Regions from separate parts of the Sporosarcina sp. Y352 genome, predicted to be linked through region 3. Evidence: riboswitches for the same ligand, from Rfam matches in the RefSeq annotation. Region 3 holds a riboswitch; each other region holds the start of a gene.

Region 1 (7,329 bases), on a different contig from region 3:
CTTCCAAGTCAGGAATAAGCCCTTCTTTTGTTCCTTCAATAATATAATAAGCAAGACGATCAGGAACCGTTTTAGGAATATCATCTTCTGTTTTTTCTTTTTTCTTACCACGGTAAAAATCTGTGAAATCAGCGAGAGTTTGATCCGTTGTTGTGAATAAAAGCTCGTTCGCCATAGCAATTTCCTGTTCAGGAATAGAAGCAAAACGTTCTAGTTTCTCAGTATTCACAATCGCGTAATCAAGACCTGCTTGTGTACAGTGGTATAAGTAAACGGCATTCAATACTTCACGTCCAACCGGCGGAAGTCCAAATGATACATTACTTACACCTAGTGTCGTTAAACATCTGGGCATTTTTTCTTTTATCAATCGAATACCTTCTATTGACTCTACTGCAGCACCAATATATTGTTGATCGCCTGTTCCTACTGGGAATACGAGCGGATCGAAAATGATATCTTCCGGCGCTAACCCCCATTTATTCACAAGTAAATCATATGAACGCTCTGCGATTGCAAGCTTTCGTTCGCGTGTAACACCCATTCCAATTTCATCGATCGTCCCTACTACTACAGCTGCACCATACTTTTTCACAAGAGGCATCACGGCATCAAATCGTTCTTCCCCATCTTCTAAATTGATGGAATTAATAATTGTTTTACCTTGTGAATACTTTAACGCTTCTTCAATAACCTTTTCGTCAGTTGAGTCAATAACGAGAGGCACTTTCACTTTTTTCACAACTTCCTTCATGAATTGTGCCATGTCCTCCAACTCATCGCGATCCGGGTTCGCAAGACAAATGTCAATGACATGTGCCCCACTTTTCACTTGAGCGCGTGCAATTTCAGATGCTTCTTCAAACTTTCCTTCTATAATAAGCCGTTTAAATTTCCGGGAACCAATGACATTTGTACGTTCTCCGATTAATAAAGGACGCATCGATTCATCATATTGTAGCGGCTCAATTCCAGATATAACGTGACCATGACTTTCATCCACCGGTTTACGTGGAGCCAAATCTTTTACAGCTTCTCGCAAAGCTTTAATGTGAGCTGGAGTCGTTCCACAACATCCACCTACCAAGTTTAACCAACCCTTTTCTGCAAAGCCTCTTAGCTTTTGAGATAGTGATTCTGGTGACTCATGGTAATGTCCTTCTTCATCGGGTAATCCTGCATTGGGATAACAACTGACATAGCCGTCAGATATCTCTGATAGTGAACGGATATGATCTCGCATGAATTCAGGACCCGTTGCACAGTTTAAGCCTACAGAAAGTGGTTTCACATGCTCAATGGAAATATAGAAAGCTTCTATGCTTTGTCCGGCTAGCGTCGTACCCATTGGTTCAATTGTTCCTGAAATCATGATGGGAAGTTCTATTCCAGTCACTTCAAACGCCTCTTTAATACCAAGTGTAGCAGCCTTTACGTTCAGCATATCTTGACTTGTTTCTAGCAATATCAAGTCACTTCCACCATCAATCAATGCCTTCGCTTGGATATAAAAGTCATGTTTCAGCTCATCAAATGTAATGCCACCTGTTACAGAAAGTGTTTTTGTCGTCGGTCCAATTGCTCCTGCTACAAATCGAGGCCATTCATTTGTCGAGAATTCTGCAGTACATTTTTTTGCAAATTGGGCTGCACGATAGTTAATCTCATGCGCTTGGTCTCCTAAATTATAATCATTCAATACAACTGGCGTGCCACCAAACGTATTCGTAGAAATAATATCAGCACCTGCTTCTAAATATCCACGGTGTATGTTTTCAATAACTTCTGGATTTACGATATTTAAATATTCATTACATCCATCATATTCTTCCCCGCCGAATTCTTCCGGAGAAAGGTCCGCATTTTGAATCATCGTTCCCATTGCACCATCAATAATTAATATCCTTTTTTGAAGTTCTTTCTCAAGTAAACTCTTAGACATAACTGTGATCTCTCTCTTTCTGTGCATCTATTTCTTTAATATAATGAATCAATTCAAGTGACGTATCATATCTGAGGAAAGGCGTGATAATGTAAATTCCATTAAATAATTCTGCCGCTGTATCTATGAGTTCCTTCGCTATTTGAATACCTTCTGCAGTCGCTCTGTTTTTGTCATCTCCACACGCACGCATTCTTTCAAGTGCATCTTCTGAGAGCTTGATTCCGGGTACTTCGTTATGCAAAAACTCTGAACTTCTGATGCTAGTGAGTGGCATAATACCGATGAAAATAGGTGTAGGTAAATGCTTTGTCTGCTCGTGAATTTCTCGGATTTTTTCTTTTGTGAATACGGGTTGCGAGATGAAATAATCTGCACCCGCTTCAATCTTCTTCTCTAAGCGTTTTACTGCACGATCCAGTACACGTACATTCGGATTAAATGCTGCAGCTACAGAGAAATTCGCTTTCTTGCGGAGAGGTTTACCAGAGAATGAAATGCCCTCATTCAACTGTTTAATCAGTTGAATGAATTCCATACTAGACACATCGTATACACTTGAAGCCCCTGGGAAATCGCCCACTTTCGTAGGATCACCGGTTATTGCTAGGACTTCATGCAACCCAAGTGCATCTAACCCCATTAAGTGTGATTGGAGACCGATTAGATTGCGGTCCCGACATGTGATATGTACAAGAGGATTAATCTTATGCTCAAGTTTTAACATCGAACCCATCGCCAAATTGCTAATGCGCGGAGAGGCTAATGAATTATCAGCCATAGTGAGAGAGTCTATGCCTGCTTCGTTTAACGCCTTAGCACCTTCAATGAATCCAGTTATATCTAAATGACGTGGCGTATCCAACTCCACAATAATTGTTCGTTCTGTCATTACCTTGACATGAAGTGGCTTTGTTTTTTGCGGTTCTGCCTCTCGAATTACAATCGGCTTTCTTGGAGTCACTATTTTTTCCGAGATGGGCGCTAGATTTCCAATGTATTTTTTCGCAGCCTCAATGTGCTTTGTCGTCGTTCCACAGCATCCACCAATTAAGCGCACGCCCTCTTCCCGGAGTCGCAATGCAGCTCTCCCGAAATAATCAGCTTCTGATTCGTAGACAATCCGTCCATCCTCAACATCCATTAAACTTGCGTTTGGAGAAGCGGAAAGAAATGCTTTTTCAGGAAGTGTTACTTGTTCGAAAGCTTGAATCGTATGATGTGGCCCCAATCGGCAATTGACTCCTACTATGTCCGCACCCAGTGCTTCAAGCTGATGAAACGCTTCGTTAAGTTGCATTCCATTTTGCAAAATGCCTGGATCATGCATTGATACTTGGGCAATAATTGGCGTATTTGTTAGTTTGCGTAAATGCTTTACAGTAGCAACAAGTTCTTCAAAATCATAATAGGTTTCTAGGAGTAAACCGTCCGGATCCCCTGCCAATAAGTGATTGGCTTGCTGATCAATCATTTTTATTATTTCTTCAACCGTCGCATCACTTTTACGAATCCCACGGATACCGCCTATCGTACCAAGTACAAACTGTCCGCCTGGTGCAGCAGCTCTTTTTGCAATTTGAATTGCTGCTTCATTAATTTCTTTTACTTGATTTTCTAAACCATAACGCTCCAGCTTAAGAAGATTGGCTCCATATGTGTTGGTCTGAATAATATCTGACCCAGCCGTAATATAATCTAAGTGAATTTTCTCCACAATCTCCGGTTTCTGTAGATTCAGTTCTTCGTTACAGTACTCAATCCCATATGAATAGAGCAGCGTCCCCATAGCCCCATCCGCAATTAATATCTTTGTCTGCAGTTCTTCCAGTAAGCCCATTCCACCCAATCCCCCTTTAATACAAAAAAAGCCTTCCATGAAAAGAAGACTTAACGATTTAAAATTCGTTCTTCTTCATCTCTCAGGACATTTCTCTCCTGCTGGAATTAGCACCTGACCATATTATGGCTGGTTGCTGAAGCGTCATTGGGCCAGTCCCTCGACTTCTCTCGATAAGAATTTAATATTCAGTTTTACTAACTATGATTATCCTATCGTTATAACTCGTATCAGTCAAGGACTTTTTCGTAAAATGCGAATATTCTTTTCCTTATTATTTTTATTTTTCAGATTTCGAAAAAATAAAAGCTGCTAACACAATAATATAATCATGTTAGCAGCTTTTACTCGTATTATATTATTGTATAGAGTGTTTTGTTAACCATTCTTCAATCAACGGAAACGTATTGTTAATGGCTCTTCTACCAGCAACCACTGAGACATGACCAGTATCCGTCAGATGGAAAGTCTTATCTCTACTTGAGATTTTAGCGTTTAGTGGTTCTACTTGGTTAGGAGAAGCGATGACATCATGCTTTCCGGCAATATTTAATACATTTGCCGTAATCTTGCTTAACTCCACTTTCTGTCCTCTAATATAGAGTTCATCATTAATTAATTTATTCTCTTGATAAAACTCACCAATCCATTGCCTATAGGCTTCACCTGGAAACGGAATTCCGTCATTCAGCCATTTCTGCATCAACTTCCAATTGTTAACGAATTCCTCATTATCCGCGCGATCCGCCAGACTGATATAAGGACCATAAAAATTGGCTATCGGATTTAACAGCTTGTTGCCAAAATCAATCATATCATGAGGAATCAAACCAAGTGTGTCAACTAGTTTATTCAAGTTAAAATGACGTTTGTCTAACCAGCTCGTATATAAACCTGCATCCGAAAAATCAAATGGGCTCGTCATGAAGATTAAATTACGAATTGGCAGTGTAGGATGTAGTGCCGTAAAAATAGAAGTCATCGTCCCACCCATACAATAACCAAGCAAACTGATTTCCTTGGCATCCGACGTTTTCAATACTTTCTTAACAGCGCGCGGAATATAATCTAAGATATAATCATCTAATTTCATATATCGATCTTCATAACCCGCAGTACCCCAATCCAGTAAATAAACGTCGTGGCCTTTGTTTGTAAGATGTTCGATTAGACTATTGCCAGGTGTTAAATCCAATATATAAGGTTTATTGATCAATGCATAAACCATTAATATAGGGACGCTATTCGTTTTCTTGACTGTTGATTGATAGCGATATAGTTTCGCTTTATTCTTTGTCCAGATAACTTCTTTAGGTGTTTGACCGACTTTTGGTTCAGGCTCATTTGTCAGTACCGACGTCATCCGTTGAATTCGTTCAAAACCTACCTTCAAATCATCAGGCATTGTATCCATCCATTTGTCAGCATCTTTTATACTAGAATAACCCATTTTTTTCCTCCTATCAAAATTCAATCATTTATAAGGGCTTCCTTGCAGAAGACCCTTTCCACAAGTAAAAAATGGTAGGTTATTACATGTATAATCCGCCATTCACATTGATTGTTTGCCCCGTAATATACTTAGCCTGTGTAAGGAACAATACAGCTTCTGCAATTTCTTCCGTTTGGCCCAAACGTTGCATTGGAATTTTTGCAATAATACCCTCTTTTACATTTTCAGGCATTTCTCCAACCATTTCCGTTTCGATAAATCCAGGACAAACAGCATTGACAGTAATTCCACTTCTAGCTGTTTCTAATGCCAGTGATTTCGTTAAACCAATCAATCCCGCTTTTGATGCCGCATAGTTTGATTGACCGAATCCGCCAGCCTGTCCGATGATTGAGCTTATGTTAATGATTCGTCCAGACTTTTGCTCCAGCATATGATTAATTACTTCCGATGTTGTATAGAAAACACTGTTTAGATTGACATTGATTACCTCATTCCATTCCTCATTAGAAAGTTTACGGAATGTACGGTCTCTTGTAATACCTGCATTATTCACGAGAATGTCAATCTTCCCAAAACGATTGATAACTTCAGCCATGAAATTCTTTACATCGTCCGCTTTAGATACGTCAGACTGAATTGCACAAGAAATTCCACCTTGTTCTTCAATTTCCTTTACAACTGCTTCTGCACTATCAATTCTAGATTGGTAATTAATCGCAACAGATGCACCATTTTCAGCTAATACTTTAGCGATTGTAGCACCAATTCCGCGTGAACCCCCAGTTACTACTACCACTTTCCCCGCAAGTGGTTTGCCAATCGTACTTTTTTCAGTTACTTCGTTTATTTGTATAGTCATATTCCCACACACTTCCCATCACTCTATTTTTTACCCCTTAAATTGAACAAATCTACTATTACTTTTTCAACTCTTTCGGTGCGACCACCGTTTTTTCTTTCTCTATACCTTCAAGCACCTCAAGAACTTTATCCAGTTTTCTCTCCAAGTTTAGGACAGACCTTCTTAACTGACTAATTTCTTTTGTCGCATCTAATTTACCTAATTCTTCTTCGAATTTATCTTCAAGATTGTCAACTTTGCCTTCTAAATTAATGACGAGAGATGCAACATCCGCAAGTTCTGCTCGCGTAGGCATATTCATTTGTTTCAAATAAGACTCAGTCGCCTCATTTGAATACTCCTGAAATTGCAGGTAGTAGTTTAGGGTCTCTCCCATTCCTTCAGAGAAAGATTCCTTCTTCAACGATTCTTGGATTGCTTCGTTCCAGTTCGCCTCTGTTTGTTCGTAAATGTTTTTCCACATTTTAAACGGATCTAGTGGCAATGTTTGTGACAATAAACTTCATCTCCTTTTAAGTAATAAGCTCAGCAAGTACCAACTGACCCCCTGTACATAATTATACTGATTGACGATTTTTAAATGAATAATCAGAAAGGGCTATCTATTCTCACTTCTACTCGGTTATTCAACACAATTCGACATATAACGCGATAAGATAGGGTTTTATCACGTTCTTACAAAATGAAAGTTAAGCTCCGTTTCACTTCTTGACGACTTTACCAATGTATGAGTGTTGGCTCATACATATGCGTAAGACAATAATTTAGTTGAGATTTTTTTACTTCTATACAATAAACCAGAAATAACCAGTGAATATCTTAATCATACACTGGGCACTACGTGTATAAGCTTTTTTGGATCACTTTGGACTTAACGACTTCTAAATTATTTTCGAGCACTTCCGCTCTATATAGAAGCTAATCTACTTGTTTCTTTCAGAGCAACTGTATTTTCACTAGAATATTGGAGGAATGCGACAGACGATTAATTACAACAGACTTATCCCTCCGTTAAAGTGTCGTGATTAATTCGCCGAAAGCGGGCCGGAAATAGTACAGTGGAAATTGCATTCTTCAATCCCTACTCACCAACGTTTTATATTAGTAAACGTTTAATTCAACAGATGTAACATTCTTTACGTACTCGATTTTATATTTTTCCAATATTCATGTTTGACAAAATAAACATATAGGTGTAAATTACATCTATAGACATTTACTGTGATTGG
Region 2 (7,329 bases), on a different contig from region 3:
AACTGCAATCAGAAAAGATATCTACGAAAAGTTTGATACAGGCGAAGAAAACAGTCATTTCCGTCATGTGAATACATTTGGTGGAAATCCTGCTGCTTGTGCAGTCGCATTAAAGAACCTAGAAATCATGGAAAGAGAAAATCTTTTTGATCGATCCGCTGAACTTGGTGAGCGACTGCTAAAAGAGCTAGCTAGCTTGAAAGACCATCCATTCGTTGGCGATATTCGTGGCCTCGGCTTCCTTCTTGGAATTGAGCTTGTTGAAGACAAAGAAACGAAAGAGCCTGCATCCAATGCCCGTGTCGCGAAAATTATCGGGGATTGCAAGGCAAATGGGCTTATCATTGGTAGAAATGGCGATACCGTCGCAGGCTTTAATAATATCCTGGCGCTGAGCCCGCCGTTGTCTTGTACCGATGAAGATTTTGATTTCATTGTTGCAGTTATGAAGAAAGTATTTAAGGAAAACGAAGCTTGATATAGGTATATAAGTAGGACATATGAATATAGCGTAGGCGAGCTTTACTCCGATATTACTGGAGTTAAGGCTCGCTATTTTTTTGATGTTGATTATGCGAACCCTAGACTGTGTACTGATTAATCTAGAAAAGGAGTCTTAAATGGGGAGGTTTCCTCTAGTGCAGTAGTCAAATATGTTGATTGGAGTAGGTGTTGTAAGGGAACTACATTCAATTTTGGACAAAATGTATAGTCAATGTGGCTTTGATTTTACAAAACGTAAAGCAGAAGTCGAAATTTCTATTAATATACTGATAAGGAAAAGCGGAATTCAGTTTAGCAATTTTAAATGCTCGAAAGGAATCGTGTTATCAATTTTTAAAAACGAAAACAGGGGGTTAATTAAATTATGAACAAGCTAGATCGTGTTGTAGGCGAAAATAAATCGGTGGACAAGCTATATCATTTTATTGGCGGGGTGAAATCGGAAGGGGCATCTGAACGTTATGGACCTATTTATAACCCGTCCACAGGAGAAAAAACTGCTGACTGCCCTTACGCAACAGCTAAAGATGTGAACCAAGCCGTAGAGGCCGCAGATAATGCTTTTAACACATGGAGGAAAACCCCCGTTGCAAAAAGGGTAGAAGTACTGTTCAACTTCCGGACGTTACTAATAGATGCAACTGATGAACTTGCTAGAACGATTGGGCGGGAAAACGGTAAAACAATTTCGGATGCAAAAGGAGAAATTAGCCGTGCAATTGAAGCGGTCGATTTTGCAATTAATGCACCGCATCTATTAAAAGGCGAGCATTCAACTGATGTAGGCGGAAACATTAACTCCTTCTCCATTAAACAGCCGCTTGGCGTTGTCACATGTATTTCACCCTTCAATTTCCCGGTAATGGTACCGGTTGCGATGACAACAATGGCACTTGTATGCGGAAACTCTGTTGTATTAAAACCATCTGAGCGCGTACCAAATTCTGCACTGTTCATATCGGAGCTTTGGGAAAAGGCTGGGCTTCCTGCTGGGGTATGGAGTGTGGTGAATGGTGATAAGGAAGCGGTGGATGCGTTAATCACACATCCAAAAGTGATGGCAGTCAGTTTCGTCGGTTCCACAAAAGTGGCGGAATATATTTATGAGGAAGCCAGTCGACATCATAAACGGGTAGCCGCATTCGGTGGTGGGAAAAACCATATGATCATCATGCCTGATGCTGATATCGATTTTGCAGTTGACTCATTCCTTGGGGCTGCGTATGGAGCGGCTTCTCAGCGTTGTATGGCCCTGTCTGTCGCGATGCCTGTTGGTAAAAAGACGGCCGACATATTTGTTGAGAAGTTAATAAAGAAAGTAGAAGAGTTGAGAGTGGGTTCGTATGACGATGAACAAGCCGACTTTGGGCCGGTCATCACACAACAATCCAAAGAAGCAGTACTCAAATCGATTGAAGACAGCTTACTAGAAGGAGCAAAACTCTGTGTAGATGGCCGTAATCCCGACACAGGCAAAAATAGCAATGGGTACTATTTAGGAGCAACTTTACTGGACAACGTTACACCGGATATGGAGGTTTATCGGCAAGAAGTGTTTGGACCGGCAAGGATAGTAGTTCGTGTAAACAATCTGGGTGAAGCGATTGATTTGGTAAATGGCCATGAATTTGGAAATGGGGTCACGATCTTTACGCAGAATGGTCCTGCAGCCCGCGAATTCACGGAGAAGGTTGAAGTCGGTATGGTAGGTGTCAATGTACCCATTCCGATACCGGTAGGCTATCACAACTTTGGAGGCTGGAAGCGTTCAAAATTTGGTGAAAGTCATATGTTCGGACCGGATACTGTTCGATTCTTCACGAAAATTAAAACGGTGTCAGAAAGATGGCCAGAAACTACAGATATCAAAAAAGGTGTTGCATTCGACTTTCCAAGTAATCGGAATTGATTTGTTACTACTATTGATGGAGAAAGAGGGATAAGAAAATGACAAAAGTGATAAAGGATACATCGTCATTAGTTGAAAAGGATCGTCAAAATATATGGCATCACATATCCGCCAACAATGAAAAGAATCCCCCGATGATCGTCGAAAGCGGAAAAGGGGCTTGGATCACCGATCATAAAGGTAATCGTTACTTGGATGGAATGTCTGGACTCTGGTGTGTGAACGTCGGATACGGGCGTGAGGAACTCGCGAAAGCTGCGTATGAACAGATGAAAAAACTGGCCTATGCACCTATGACCCAAAGCCATGAACCTGCCATTGAGCTTGCTGAAAAGTTGAATGAAATGCTAGGCGGAGATTATGTATTTTTTTATTCGAATAGCGGATCTGATGCCAACGAAGTGGCATTCAAGCTTGCACGCCAATACCATCAACAAAATGGGGAACCGTCACGCTACAAATTCATCTCACGTTACCGGGCTTACCATGGTAGTTCTATGGGTGCGCTCTCAGCCACTGGTCAAGCTCTACGGAAATATAAATATGAACAGCTCGTTCCAGGGTTTCTGCATATTGCACCACCTGATAATTACCGCAGGCCGGCAAATCAATCAGTTGAAGAATATAACATACAACGTGCGCTAGAGTTTGAAGAAAAAGTTATTTGGGAGCAGAAAGAAACAATTGCCGGGATTATTATGGAGCCTCTTATTACTGGTGGCGGAGTCTTGATCCCACATCCGATTTACTTGGAAAAAGTTCAAGAAATCTGTAATCGCCACGGCGTCCTTCTAATCATTGATGAGGTTATCTGTGGATTCGGACGAACTGGAAAAGCATTTGGCCATCAGCACTTTAACGTAAAGCCGGACATCATTACGATGGCGAAAGGGCTGACAAGCGCCTACTTACCGTTATCAGTTACAGCTGTGCGAAAAGATATTTACGAAAAGTTTGACACAGGTGAAGAAAATAGCCACTTCCGTCATATCAATACTTTTGGCGGGAATCCTGCAGCTTGTGCCGTGGCATTGAAGAACCTCGAAATTATTGAGAACGAAAGCCTTATTGAACGGTCTGCCGAGCTTGGTGAGCGTCTTCAAAAAGAGTTGGCAAGCCTAAAGCAGCACCCGTTTGTTGGTGATATCCGCGGTCTCGGTTTCCTCTTAGGAATTGAACTAGTTGAAGACAAGAAAACGAAAGAACCTGCTTCCAATGCGCGTGTCGCCAAAATTATCGGGGAATGCAAGGCAAATGGACTTATTATCGGAAGAAATGGCGATACGGTAGCTGGTTATAATAATATTTTAGCACTCAGTCCGCCATTGTCCTGTACTGACGAAGATGTAGATTTCATTATTGCTGTTGTAAAGAAAGTGTTTAAAGAAAACGAATGATACAAATGGGTAGAGGTGTGTATTCACCTCTGTTTCCTAATTGTTGGAAAACCCTTAGTTTTTAGATGTTTTCTTTTTAAAAACTGTAGAAACCTGTTTCTCGCTACGGTTTTTCATCCGACGGAAGTTCTCGATATGTTTCCAAATTGCGATGCCGAATAATAATACTGCCGCTATAATGGGCCCGTATCCTTCTGCCCAAACTGCCATCGCGATGAGCGTCACGTACAGCATCAGCACGCCAAACACGAGAAAGTCTGTTACTAGCGCCACGATGACAAATAATGCAAAACCAACGAGTCCAACCTTCCAGTCGATGGCGAGCAGCACGCCAATAATCGTGGCGGTTCCTTTGCCGCCGTTGAACTTCATATAAAACGGGAAGTTGTGCCCAATCACGGTTGCAGTACCCGCGAGGAATAATAGTAAAGCTACAATTTCTCCTGGAAGTCCTGCATTCTCTGCAAAATATCTCACAAATAGGACAGCTACTGCACCTTTACCGATATCGATTGCAGCAACCAGTGCGCCGAATTTTTTCCCGAGAACGATTGTGGCATTCGAAGCACCGGCATTTTTCACCCCGGTTTCTTTTAGGTTAACGCCCGAAATTATCTGTGCGACAACCGATCCATGTAAGCAACCGATGGCATATCCCGAAACTAGTACACTTGTAATCCATAACCACATAACCATTCCTCCAAAACATTGGTAAATTAATTGTAACATTAGAGGTAAACGCAAGGTTCAGAAAAATTATTTAATAATCTCTTGACTTTGTCTCGCGCTATCTACTATACTATGTCACAAGATGGAAAACTGAATGATACAAACTCTTATCAAGAGCGGCGGAGGGAATAGGCCCTGCGATGCCCGGCAACCGACAAGCGACCAGCTTGTAAAGGTGCTACTTCCTACAGATCGGTTCGATGGATCTGAAAGATAAGGGGAGGAAAAAGCGAAAGCGTAACCCTCTTCTTAAGCGAAGGGGGTTATTTTTTATTTCCAAAATACCCCCAGCGCCTCCGCGGATCACAATCAATTCCATCTAAAAAACTTTGGAGGTAATGACTTTGACAAAACTTAAACCCGAAACACTTCTTCTACATGGTGGACAAAAACCCGATCCTGTAACAGGTTCTCGTGCAGTTCCAATTCATAGAACTTCATCATTCGTATTTCGTGATACAGAACATGCTCAAAAATTGTTTGGACTGCAAGAAGCAGGCAACATCTATACGCGTATTACAAATCCAACCGTTGCTGTTTTTGAAGAACGTATTGCACTTCTTGAAGGAGGAACGGCGGCAGTTGCGTTATCTTCAGGAATGGCGGCTATTGCATTTTCAATCTTAAATGTCGCAGGCGCAGGTGATGAAATTGTCGCGGCAAGCAATTTATATGGTGGTACGTATAATCTATTTGCTAATACGCTTCCGCGTTACGGCATCAATGTAAAATTTGTCGATGTAACGGATCCTGAAAACTTCCGCGCAGCGATTACAGATAAAACAAAAGCTTTATTTGCAGAAACAATTGGTAATCCAAGTTTACATGTGCTTGATATTGAAGCGGTTGCGGACATTGCACATGAAAACGGTCTACCACTTCTTATAGACAGTACGTTTGCATCTCCATACGGTTCAAATCCAATCGAATTTGGTGCAGATGTCGTGATCCACTCTGCAACGAAATGGATTGGCGGACATGGTACAACAATCGGTGGAGTTGCTGTTGATGCGGGTACGTTTGATTGGACACAAGGACGGTTCCCAGGCTTTACTGAGCCGGATGAATCTTACCATGGCCTTCGTTATGGAATTGACACTGCAGGCGCGGCGTTTGCCACTAAGCTACGTGTTCAATTGTTGCGAGACTTTGGGCCTTGCTTGGATCCGGATAGTGCCTTTAACTTCTTACAAGGACTTGAAACACTGCATCTGCGTGTGACAAGACATAATGAGAATGCTATCAAAGTGGCAGAATTCTTGAAACAGCATCCATCTGTTGAATGGGTAACGTATACTGGGAACGAAGATCACCCATCATATGACCTTGCGAAAAAGTATTTGAAAAACGGCTTCGGCTCCATTATCGTTTTCGGCATCAAAGGCGGGCGTGAGGCTGGTCGAAACGTAATTGACAACGTTAAAATCTGGTCGCACGTAGCTAACGTTGGCGATGCAAAATCCTTGATCATCCATCCTGCATCAACGACGCACCAGCAGCTTGGCCCTGAAGATTTGAAAAAATCAGGCGTTACCGAGGAACTAATTAGACTATCGGTCGGTCTTGAATCAGCAGAAGACATTATTGCAGATTTAGCGCAGGCTATTGAAGCAGCAGTAGCTGTAACAGTATAATTTTTGGAAGAAAGATGGCTATGACAATCCTCTTAGTTTGTTACGCCCTATAGCCATTTAAGAGAATCTGAAAAATGGGGACTTGTTATTAAGCAGTCCATGGAGGTGGCGAAATGCCGTCAATCAAGGTTGCTCTACTCGGCTTCGGCACTGTAGGTGAAGGGATTTACAGAATTTTGAATGAAAGAAAGAATGAGATTAAGCAACAAACAGGCTGTGAAATCGATATAGTTGCCATCCTTGTTCGCGATATAGCGAAAGTACGTCTAGCAACACCAGGGGTAAAAGTGACGGGAGACATCCAGGACATACTGATGAACCCGGACATTGATTTCATCTTTGAGGCAATTGTTGGTGAGGAACCTGCTTATACGTATCTTTCAGATGCAATCGAAAAGGGCAAAAACATTATAACGGCAAATAAGAAAATGTTCGCGACACATGGCCCGGCATTATTGAAACACGCGGAATTCCGAGGCGTTCAGGTCGGTTATGAAGCAACTACAGCGGGTGGAGTACCAATTATCCGTACAGTAAAAAACTTGTTACCTGCAGATCGAGTACGACGAGTCAGAGGGATTTTAAATGGAACCTCAAATTTCATCCTGACAAAGATGCGGGAAGAGAAAGTTTCTTTTAAGGCTGCACTTATTGAAGCACAAGAGCTTGGTTATGCGGAAGCAGATCCGACTGACGATGTTAGTGGTAAAGATGCTTTTCGAAAACTGATGATTTTAAGTGCACTATCATTTGGTGCCCAGCCTGATTGGAGAGACATCCCGACTGTGGGAATCGATGGAGTTAAAGCTGAAGATGTTGCAGAAGCATTAAAGGGGAAACTTCGTTATCGGCATATCGCGGAGATTTCAATCGATGAAAAGGGTGTCTTGCGAGGAAGTGTGGGTCCGGTACTAATTGGTCCTGACAATCCGTTATATGGAGTCGACGGTGTTGATAATGCAATTATTGTTGAAACTGATTATCTAGGGTCCCTTACTCTTGTAGGCCCGGGAGCAGGCATGTATCCGACAGCGAGCGCATTGATCGGAGACTTCTTATATATGGTTGGACAACGTGAAAAGGTTCTTATCAAAAGTTAAGAAAAAGGCGATTCCATCTCAGGAATCGCCTTTCTTAACATTATTTCAAATTCATC
Region 3 (7,329 bases):
ATCCAATACATTGCATGTTGCTTTCGAAGGAACATATCCACCATTTAACTTTTTAGATGACGAAGATGAGTTCCAGGGATTTGACGTTGATATTTCCAACGAAATCGCGAGAAAGTTAGGTGTTGAGGCAAAATTCATCGCAACAAAGTGGGATGGGTTAATTGGAGGTCTGAAGGCCGATAAATTCGACATTATCATTGGACAGATGACCGTTACTGAGGAACGTAAAAAAAGCGTTGATTTTACTGAACCCTATGTAATAACCGGTTCTGTATTGGTTACCCGTGAAGAAACAGAAGGAATTACAGAACTTGAAGATATTTCAGGAAAAAAAGTCGGTGTTGGGGGCGGAACTACATTTGAAGAGGTTGCGAATAGTGTAGATGGGGCCGATGTAAAGTTATACAAAGCTGTCAGTGACTACATTCAGGATTTGACGAACAAACGATTGGATGTCATTATAAACGACCAGTTATTAATGAGCTACAATATTAAAGAAAATAATCTTCCTTTAAAAATAACTAGTGGAATATTAAATAAAGACGAAATTGGAATGGCTGTCAATAAAGGAAATGAAGACTTTATTTCAAAAGTCAATGAAGCCCTGAGTGAAATGAAAGAAGATGGTACTTATAATGAAATCTACAAAAAATGGTTCGGGACAGAACCTTTAGAAAAATAACCGTACGCATAGAGTGATCAATAAGGATTATTGATCACTCTATGTTTTCTTTATCCTGCAACCGTAGATAAGGGAGGTATGTAAATTGCATATTGTCATATTAGGAACGGGAATGATTGGAACTACAGTGGTCAGCGAAATCGCTAAGTTTTCCGTAATAGATAAAGTTACAGCAGTTGATGGAAGACAAGACAGCATCGAGAAGTGTCTGGAAAATGCAAATAGTCCAAAAGTAAATGGGGTAGTAGCACCGTTGGAAACAGAAGAGGATATTTTCAATATCCTAAAAGGTGCCGATATAGCAGTAGCTTGTCTACCACATTCCTTAAGTTTAATAGCAGTGAAGGCAGCTATAAGAGCAAAATGCCACCTTGTAGATCTTGTCGGTTCAGACTTCATTGAAAAAATAGCATTACATGATGAGGCGCAAGAAGCAGGTGTTATTATCATTCCCGGGTGCGGTGTTGCACCAGGTATAACAAACTTTTTAGCGGCACAAGGTATAGAATTGCTGGATGAAGCTGACGAAGCAATTATGACTTGTGGTGGTATTCCAAGGCATCCTGTTCCACCTCTTTGGTATCAAGTAGTTTTCCGTTTAGAAAGTGTACTTGGTTTATACACAAAACCCGCGATGGCTGTACAGGACGGAAAGCTTATAAAATTGCCCCCTTTATCGGGACTTGAAAAAGTTATTTTTTCAGACCCGGTAGGTGTTTGTGAAACGGTTATAACAGATGCACATAGCACAGCATTTGTGCTAAAGGACAAAGTTAAAAAACTATATGAAAAAACAGCCCGCTATCCTGGTCATTGGGGGAAAATGGGTGTTTTAAGTGAATTAGGATTTTTAGACACAGAAGAAATATCCATAGAAGGAACAGTAACTACTCCACGAGCAGTTGCGGAAAAAATTCTTACAGCTAAAATGATATCTGACTCAAATGAAGATATAACAATTGTGAGGGTAGAGGTCAGTGGTGTGAAAGATGGAAAATCTAAAAAGTATACATGGGAAATGATTGATCTTTTTGACCATGAACGGAATATTACATCGATGGCAAAAACGACTGCTCTTCCAGCAGCTCTTGTAGCTAAGTGGATTGCGTTAAAAATAATACCAGAGACAGGCGTAGTACCGATTGAAAGTTTAATTATTAGGGATAGATTTCAGCCGTTTATAGATGAGTTGAATAGTGTTGGAATTGAAATTGAATGTAAGGAAGAAACAATAATGTAACTATATATCTTGAACAAATGTATACAGAGTAAGTGACTTACAAGGGGCAGTCGGAGCAGTGAGGTTAGCGTCGATGCCTGCTTGGCTTTTTTGCCGCAGGCATCCCCTAGCGCTACAGCAGGTTCAATGGGATTCTTTATTTCATTATATATATATTAACTTATCAGATTAATTGTCAGACAGGAGGGGGATTTATGGACGCCGCAATTATTATTGATTCTTTGCCATCTCTGCTAAAAGCGACATTAATGACTATTCTCTTGGCGGCAATATCAATTGTTATCGCACTCATTATTGGGTTTTTCACTGCAATCATACGAATCGTAAAAGTTAGGATTTTGAATGGAATAGCAAGCACATACATTTCCATCATAAGAGGAACACCGCTGTTGGTACAAATATTCGTTATTTACTATGGTTTGCCTCAAATAGGAATTACCCTAGACCCAATATCTTCCGGGATATTGGCTTTAAGTTTAAACGCTGGGGCTTACTTGTCTGAGTCTTTCCGGGCATCCATACTTGCCGTTGATAATGGGCAGATGGAGGCAGCTATGTCCATGGGAATGACTTATTCACAGGCATTAAAGAGAATAATATTACCACAGAGTATGCGTATAGCAATACCAACTTTGTCAAATACATTTATCGTGCTCATTAAGGATACATCACTGGTTTCAGTCATAACGGTAACAGAACTATTACAAATGTCGAGTTTAATAATAGCTAAAACGTTTGAGCCATTAACAATTTATTTAACCGCCGCAGCAATTTATTGGGTATTAATCACTTTCTTTACAACACTTTTAAATAGACTTGAAATTAAGACTTCTAAATACTTGGTTCGGTAAAAAATAGAATTAAAAAAATGAATGTGGGGTGCTAAACCATGAGTATTATTCAAATTACTAATTTGAAAAAGAGCTTTGGATTAAATGAAGTATTGCAAGGAATCGATTTGACAATTGAAAAGAGCGAAGTGGTCGTATTAATGGGTCCGAGCGGTTCTGGAAAATCAACTTTGCTACGGTGCCTCACCTTTTTAGAAGAACCTACAGCTGGTGTTATTCAAATTGGTGAATTTCAAGTGCTTGCAGGCGGGAAATTAGAACGTAAACGAAAAAAAAACATTCGAGAGTTAAGAAAAAAGACTGGATTTGTCTTCCAATCGTTTAATCTATTTCCCCATAAAACTGCAATTGAAAATGTCATGGAAGGGCCCATTGTCATTCATGGAACTAAACGAAATGAAGCAAGAAAGTTGGCTGAAGCACTTCTAATTAAAGTAGGACTGGGTGATCGTTGTAACCACTATCCAGCGCAACTTTCGGGCGGACAACAGCAAAGAGTAGCAATTGCTAGGTCGCTCGCTTTAAATCCGCTTGTCATGCTTTTTGATGAACCTACTTCCGCTCTTGACCCCGAACTTGTACGGGAGGTACTGCAAGTAATTAAAGAGCTGGCTTCTGAAGGAATGACAATGGTTATAGTGACACATGAAATGAATTTTGCCAAAGATGTAGCTGATAGGATTGTATTTATGGATGAAGGCTTAATTATTGAACAAGGAACATCGGCAGAAATATTTCAAATGACTAAAGAGGAAAGAACGAGAAAGTTCTTGTTGAATGTCGAATAACTATAAGGACATCTTTTATGACACTATGGTCGTAATAGGTGTTTTTTTGTCGTTTTAATTAATTTCCGTTGTGCCGTTCATACATTATCTTCGCAGAATATCTGAATGAAGAAGATCGTGATACAGTTGTGAATAATGGAATTACGCTCGGTGATTGTGGGCGTTTAGATGAAGATGGCGGGGTTATTCTTGATGAGGGAACACCCACAAGAAATCTTTGTATATCCTAAAGACGAAGGAACGCAAAATTTTTTAAAGCAAGTCTAGCCAAAGGATTTCACATATTCTATCTAACGATTTTTCCTTGGTGGAATGACTCATATTTAATTAATAATGAAATATAATTGAATTTTGTTTCAAACTGATTCATTATTAATATTAGACCGTCTTTTGGTGATCACTGGATTGAGGTTACTAATAAGAAATTAGTTCTACAAAGGATGTTTGTTCATGCAAGAAGAAAATATTACGAGAATAAATTTAGATGGAAAAGAATTAATTCTTATTGGAACAGCCCACGTTTCAAAGCAAAGTGCAGATCAGGTAAAAGAAGTAATCGACAGAGAGAGACCTGATTCGGTTTGTATTGAATTGGATGAACAACGTTATCAATCTATCATGGAAGGAAGCAAGTGGAAGGAGACAGATATTTTTAAGGTAATAAAAGAAAAGAAAGCATCTTTACTTTTAATGAATCTGGCAATTTCCTCCTTTCAAAACCGTTTAGCAAAACAATTTAATATAAAGCCTGGGCAGGAAATGATTCAGGGGATTGAATCGGCAAAAGAAGTTGGTGCAGAACTTGTGCTCGCCGATCGTAATATTCAAATAACGTTCTCCAGAATTTGGGGCAACATCGGTTTCATGGGGAAAAGCCAACTTCTCACGTCGGTCGTCTATAGTATATTCAGCAAAGAAAGCATTTCTGAAGAAGACCTAGAAAAAATGAAATCAAAAGACACTTTAAATGCTGTATTAAACGATTTCACAGAAACTTTTCCGAAACTAAAGGAGCCTTTAATTGATGAACGTGATCAGTATTTAGCACAGAAAATTAAAGATGCACCGGGGAAAAAAGTAGTGGCTGTTTTAGGAGCAGCACATATTCCAGGGATTACCAAGGAAATTCATAATGAGCATGATTTACAAGCATTATCGCAAACGCCCGTCAAATCAAAACTACCTAAAATTATTGGGTGGGCAATTCCAGTGCTCCTTCTTTCTATAATTGCATATACTTTTATTTCAAATCCTTCAGCGGGTTTTGACCAAGCGCTAAGTTGGATATTGTGGACGGGTAGTCTTTCGGCAATTGGTGCGGCTGCGGCACTGGGACATCCACTAGCCATTTTGGCTGCCTTTGTTTCGGCTCCTATAACAACCCTACATCCATTGATTGCAGCGGGGTGGGTATCCGGAATTGTTCAGGCATTTTTCCGTAGACCAAGCGTTGGCGATTTCGAAAGATTATCTGAAGATGTATTTTCGATTAAAGGTTTTTGGGCAAATAGGGTAACACGAGTCTTATTGGTTGTCGTCCTCACAAACCTAGGAGGTACATTAGGTACCTTTATAGGTGGAGCTGATGTCATACGTGTATTCTTTGAGAACTTTAAATGAAAAATAGATAGTTTTTTTGTTATCTACACAAGAAGGATATTTAAAACCAATTAAACCAATAGACTTTAATTTATTATCTGATAAGTCATTGACAATGTCTTTTTCATAATGTAATATTGGTCTCAACTTAATAGTTCATATCTTATCCAGAGAGGTTGAGGGACTGGCCCAATGAAACCTCGGCAACAGACTGTTTAGTACTGTGCCAATTCCATTAAACGAAAGTTTAGAAGATAAGAAGAGAATTTTTTGTTCGATTAATTAACCTCTTCTTGCACTATTAAGAAGTGGTTTTTTATTTTCCACACAATAGAATACATGCTAATTAGACAACTAAAGGCATCTTTTAATCGATTATTTGTATCGGCTTAAAAGTTGTCTTTTTTTGTAAATTAAATAGAGAAAATGGGGGAGAAAATAATGACAGAATCTACAAATATCGTTTGGCACGAATCAGAGGTAACAAAAGAGAATCGCCAAGAAGCTAAGGGGCATAAAAGTGCAATTCTATGGTTTACAGGACTTTCAGGGTCAGGAAAGTCGACGATTTCAGTAGCGTTAGAAACAGCGTTACATAAAAAAGGTATTCATACCTATCGGTTGGATGGGGATAATGTTCGGCATGGTTTAAATAAGAATTTAGGGTTTAGTCCAGATGACCGCACGGAAAATATTCGTAGAATCGGTGAAGTCTCAAAACTAATGATTGATGCAGGATTGTTCACGTTAACAGCGTTCATTTCTCCATACAAGGAAGATCGGGATACAGTGCGTGACCTCGTCGAACCAAATGAATTTATCGAAGTTTACGTGAAGGCTAGTTTAGAAACATGTGAAGAACGCGATACAAAAGGACTCTACAAGAAAGCCAGATTGGGAGAGTTGAAAAATTTCACAGGAATCGATGCTCCTTATGACGTACCTGTTGACCCAGAAATCACTATTGATACAAATAAGCTAAGCGTTGAAGAATCAGTTAAAGTCATCGTAAATTATTTAAACGAAAATAAATATATCTGAAAAAACCAATAGATATGTAACTTCTTGATATTGTAGGAATAGAATACCTTTAAACCGACTTGACAGATAGGATTAATAAAGATATTGTTAATTTCAATCATAAGTAGAGCGGGAATTCTAATTGGATGTAAAATTCCGAACATATGAACAATAGATGGCTTTAACCATTGAATGGTTAACTTCGTCTTAAAAAGAGAAGTTACATCATTAATTTTATGGGGGGAGAAGTTTCTATGGTGAAACTGACGTATGACACATGGTTTAAGCCTACTGAAACGTTTAACATTGACGACGAGTCAAAGGGTGCTTTAAATGTTTTGAGATGGGCTTATGACGAATATGATGCTGATCTTGTCTATGCATGTAGCTTTGGTGTAGAAGGAATTGTAATGCTTGATTTGATTTCGAAAACAAAACCAACTGCTAAAGTGGTGTTTTTGGATACAGGGCTTCATTTTCAAGAAACGTATACCCTCATCGATGACATCAAAACGCGTTATCCACAGCTCGATATAGAAATGAAAAAGCCAGCCTTAACGGTTGAAGAACAGGCTGATGCACATGGAGAAAAACTATGGGAAAGACAACCAGACCGTTGTTGCCATATGAGGAAAGTTGTTCCACTTCAAGAGGCACTAAGCAATGCGACTGCTTGGTTATCTGGGCTACGACGAGAACAATCACCGTCTAGAAGTTTAACCGAATTTGTGAATAAGGATGAAACGTTCCAATCAGTTAAAGTTTGCCCATTGATTCATTGGACGTGGACCGATATTTGGGATTATGTTGATAAATATAAATTGCCCTATAATCCCCTTCATGATCAAGGATTTCCTAGTATCGGTTGCGTACCCTGTACGTCGCCAAGTGATACAACGTCAGGCTCAAGATCTGGCCGGTGGGCAAATCAAATGAAAACAGAGTGTGGATTACACCAAAAAATCAACTTAAATGGAGGAAATTAATATGAGCTTGAGTCAACCGCACGGTGGTACATTAATTAATCGCTGGAATCCAGATTTTCAATTGGAAGGGTTAACTGCAACAGTTGAATTAGATGAGATTGCTAGCAGTGATCTAGACTTGATTGGTACTGGGGCGTATAGCCCTATAAGTGGATTCCTAACA

The links. Region 3 has a riboswitch for S-adenosylmethionine ahead of cysC (adenylyl-sulfate kinase). Riboswitches for the same ligand answer to the same signal wherever they lie in the genome.
Region 1: linked by a shared signal. The riboswitch ahead of AC1TO6_RS12695 (bifunctional homocysteine S-methyltransferase/methylenetetrahydrofolate reductase) and the one ahead of cysC (adenylyl-sulfate kinase) in region 3 are both predicted to bind S-adenosylmethionine.
Region 2: linked by a shared signal. The riboswitch ahead of AC1TO6_RS09150 (O-acetylhomoserine aminocarboxypropyltransferase/cysteine synthase family protein) and the one ahead of cysC (adenylyl-sulfate kinase) in region 3 are both predicted to bind S-adenosylmethionine.

The regions. Positions count from the first base shown of each region.
Region 1 covers NZ_JBXCJE010000006.1:195,858-203,186, forward strand. Annotated here, with positions in the region: gene metH (methionine synthase) at 1-1,942, opposite strand, end outside; gene AC1TO6_RS12695 (bifunctional homocysteine S-methyltransferase/methylenetetrahydrofolate reductase) at 1,935-3,782, opposite strand; SAM riboswitch class I at 3,855-3,962, opposite strand; gene phaC (class III poly(R)-hydroxyalkanoic acid synthase subunit PhaC) at 4,141-5,232, opposite strand; gene fabG (3-oxoacyl-[acyl-carrier-protein] reductase) at 5,315-6,097, opposite strand; gene AC1TO6_RS12710 (polyhydroxyalkanoate biosynthesis repressor PhaR) at 6,156-6,596, opposite strand.
Region 2 covers NZ_JBXCJE010000004.1:321,106-328,434, reverse strand. Annotated here, with positions in the region: gene AC1TO6_RS09170 (aminotransferase) at 1-478, shown strand, start outside; gene AC1TO6_RS09165 (CoA-acylating methylmalonate-semialdehyde dehydrogenase) at 869-2,413, shown strand; gene AC1TO6_RS09160 (aminotransferase) at 2,452-3,810, shown strand; gene AC1TO6_RS09155 (glycerol-3-phosphate acyltransferase) at 3,865-4,500, opposite strand; SAM riboswitch class I at 4,644-4,759, shown strand; gene AC1TO6_RS09150 (O-acetylhomoserine aminocarboxypropyltransferase/cysteine synthase family protein) at 4,884-6,173, shown strand; gene AC1TO6_RS09145 (homoserine dehydrogenase) at 6,287-7,273, shown strand; gene AC1TO6_RS09140 (BCCT family transporter) at 7,314-7,329, opposite strand, start outside.
Region 3 covers NZ_JBXCJE010000003.1:52,394-59,722, reverse strand. Annotated here, with positions in the region: gene AC1TO6_RS05805 (transporter substrate-binding domain-containing protein) at 1-682, shown strand, start outside; gene AC1TO6_RS05800 (saccharopine dehydrogenase family protein) at 768-1,922, shown strand; gene AC1TO6_RS05795 (amino acid ABC transporter permease) at 2,117-2,773, shown strand; gene AC1TO6_RS05790 (amino acid ABC transporter ATP-binding protein) at 2,812-3,561, shown strand; gene AC1TO6_RS05785 (TraB/GumN family protein) at 4,012-5,181, shown strand; SAM riboswitch class I at 5,321-5,421, shown strand; gene cysC (adenylyl-sulfate kinase) at 5,602-6,201, shown strand; gene AC1TO6_RS05775 (phosphoadenylyl-sulfate reductase) at 6,435-7,166, shown strand; gene sat (sulfate adenylyltransferase) at 7,168-7,329, shown strand, end outside.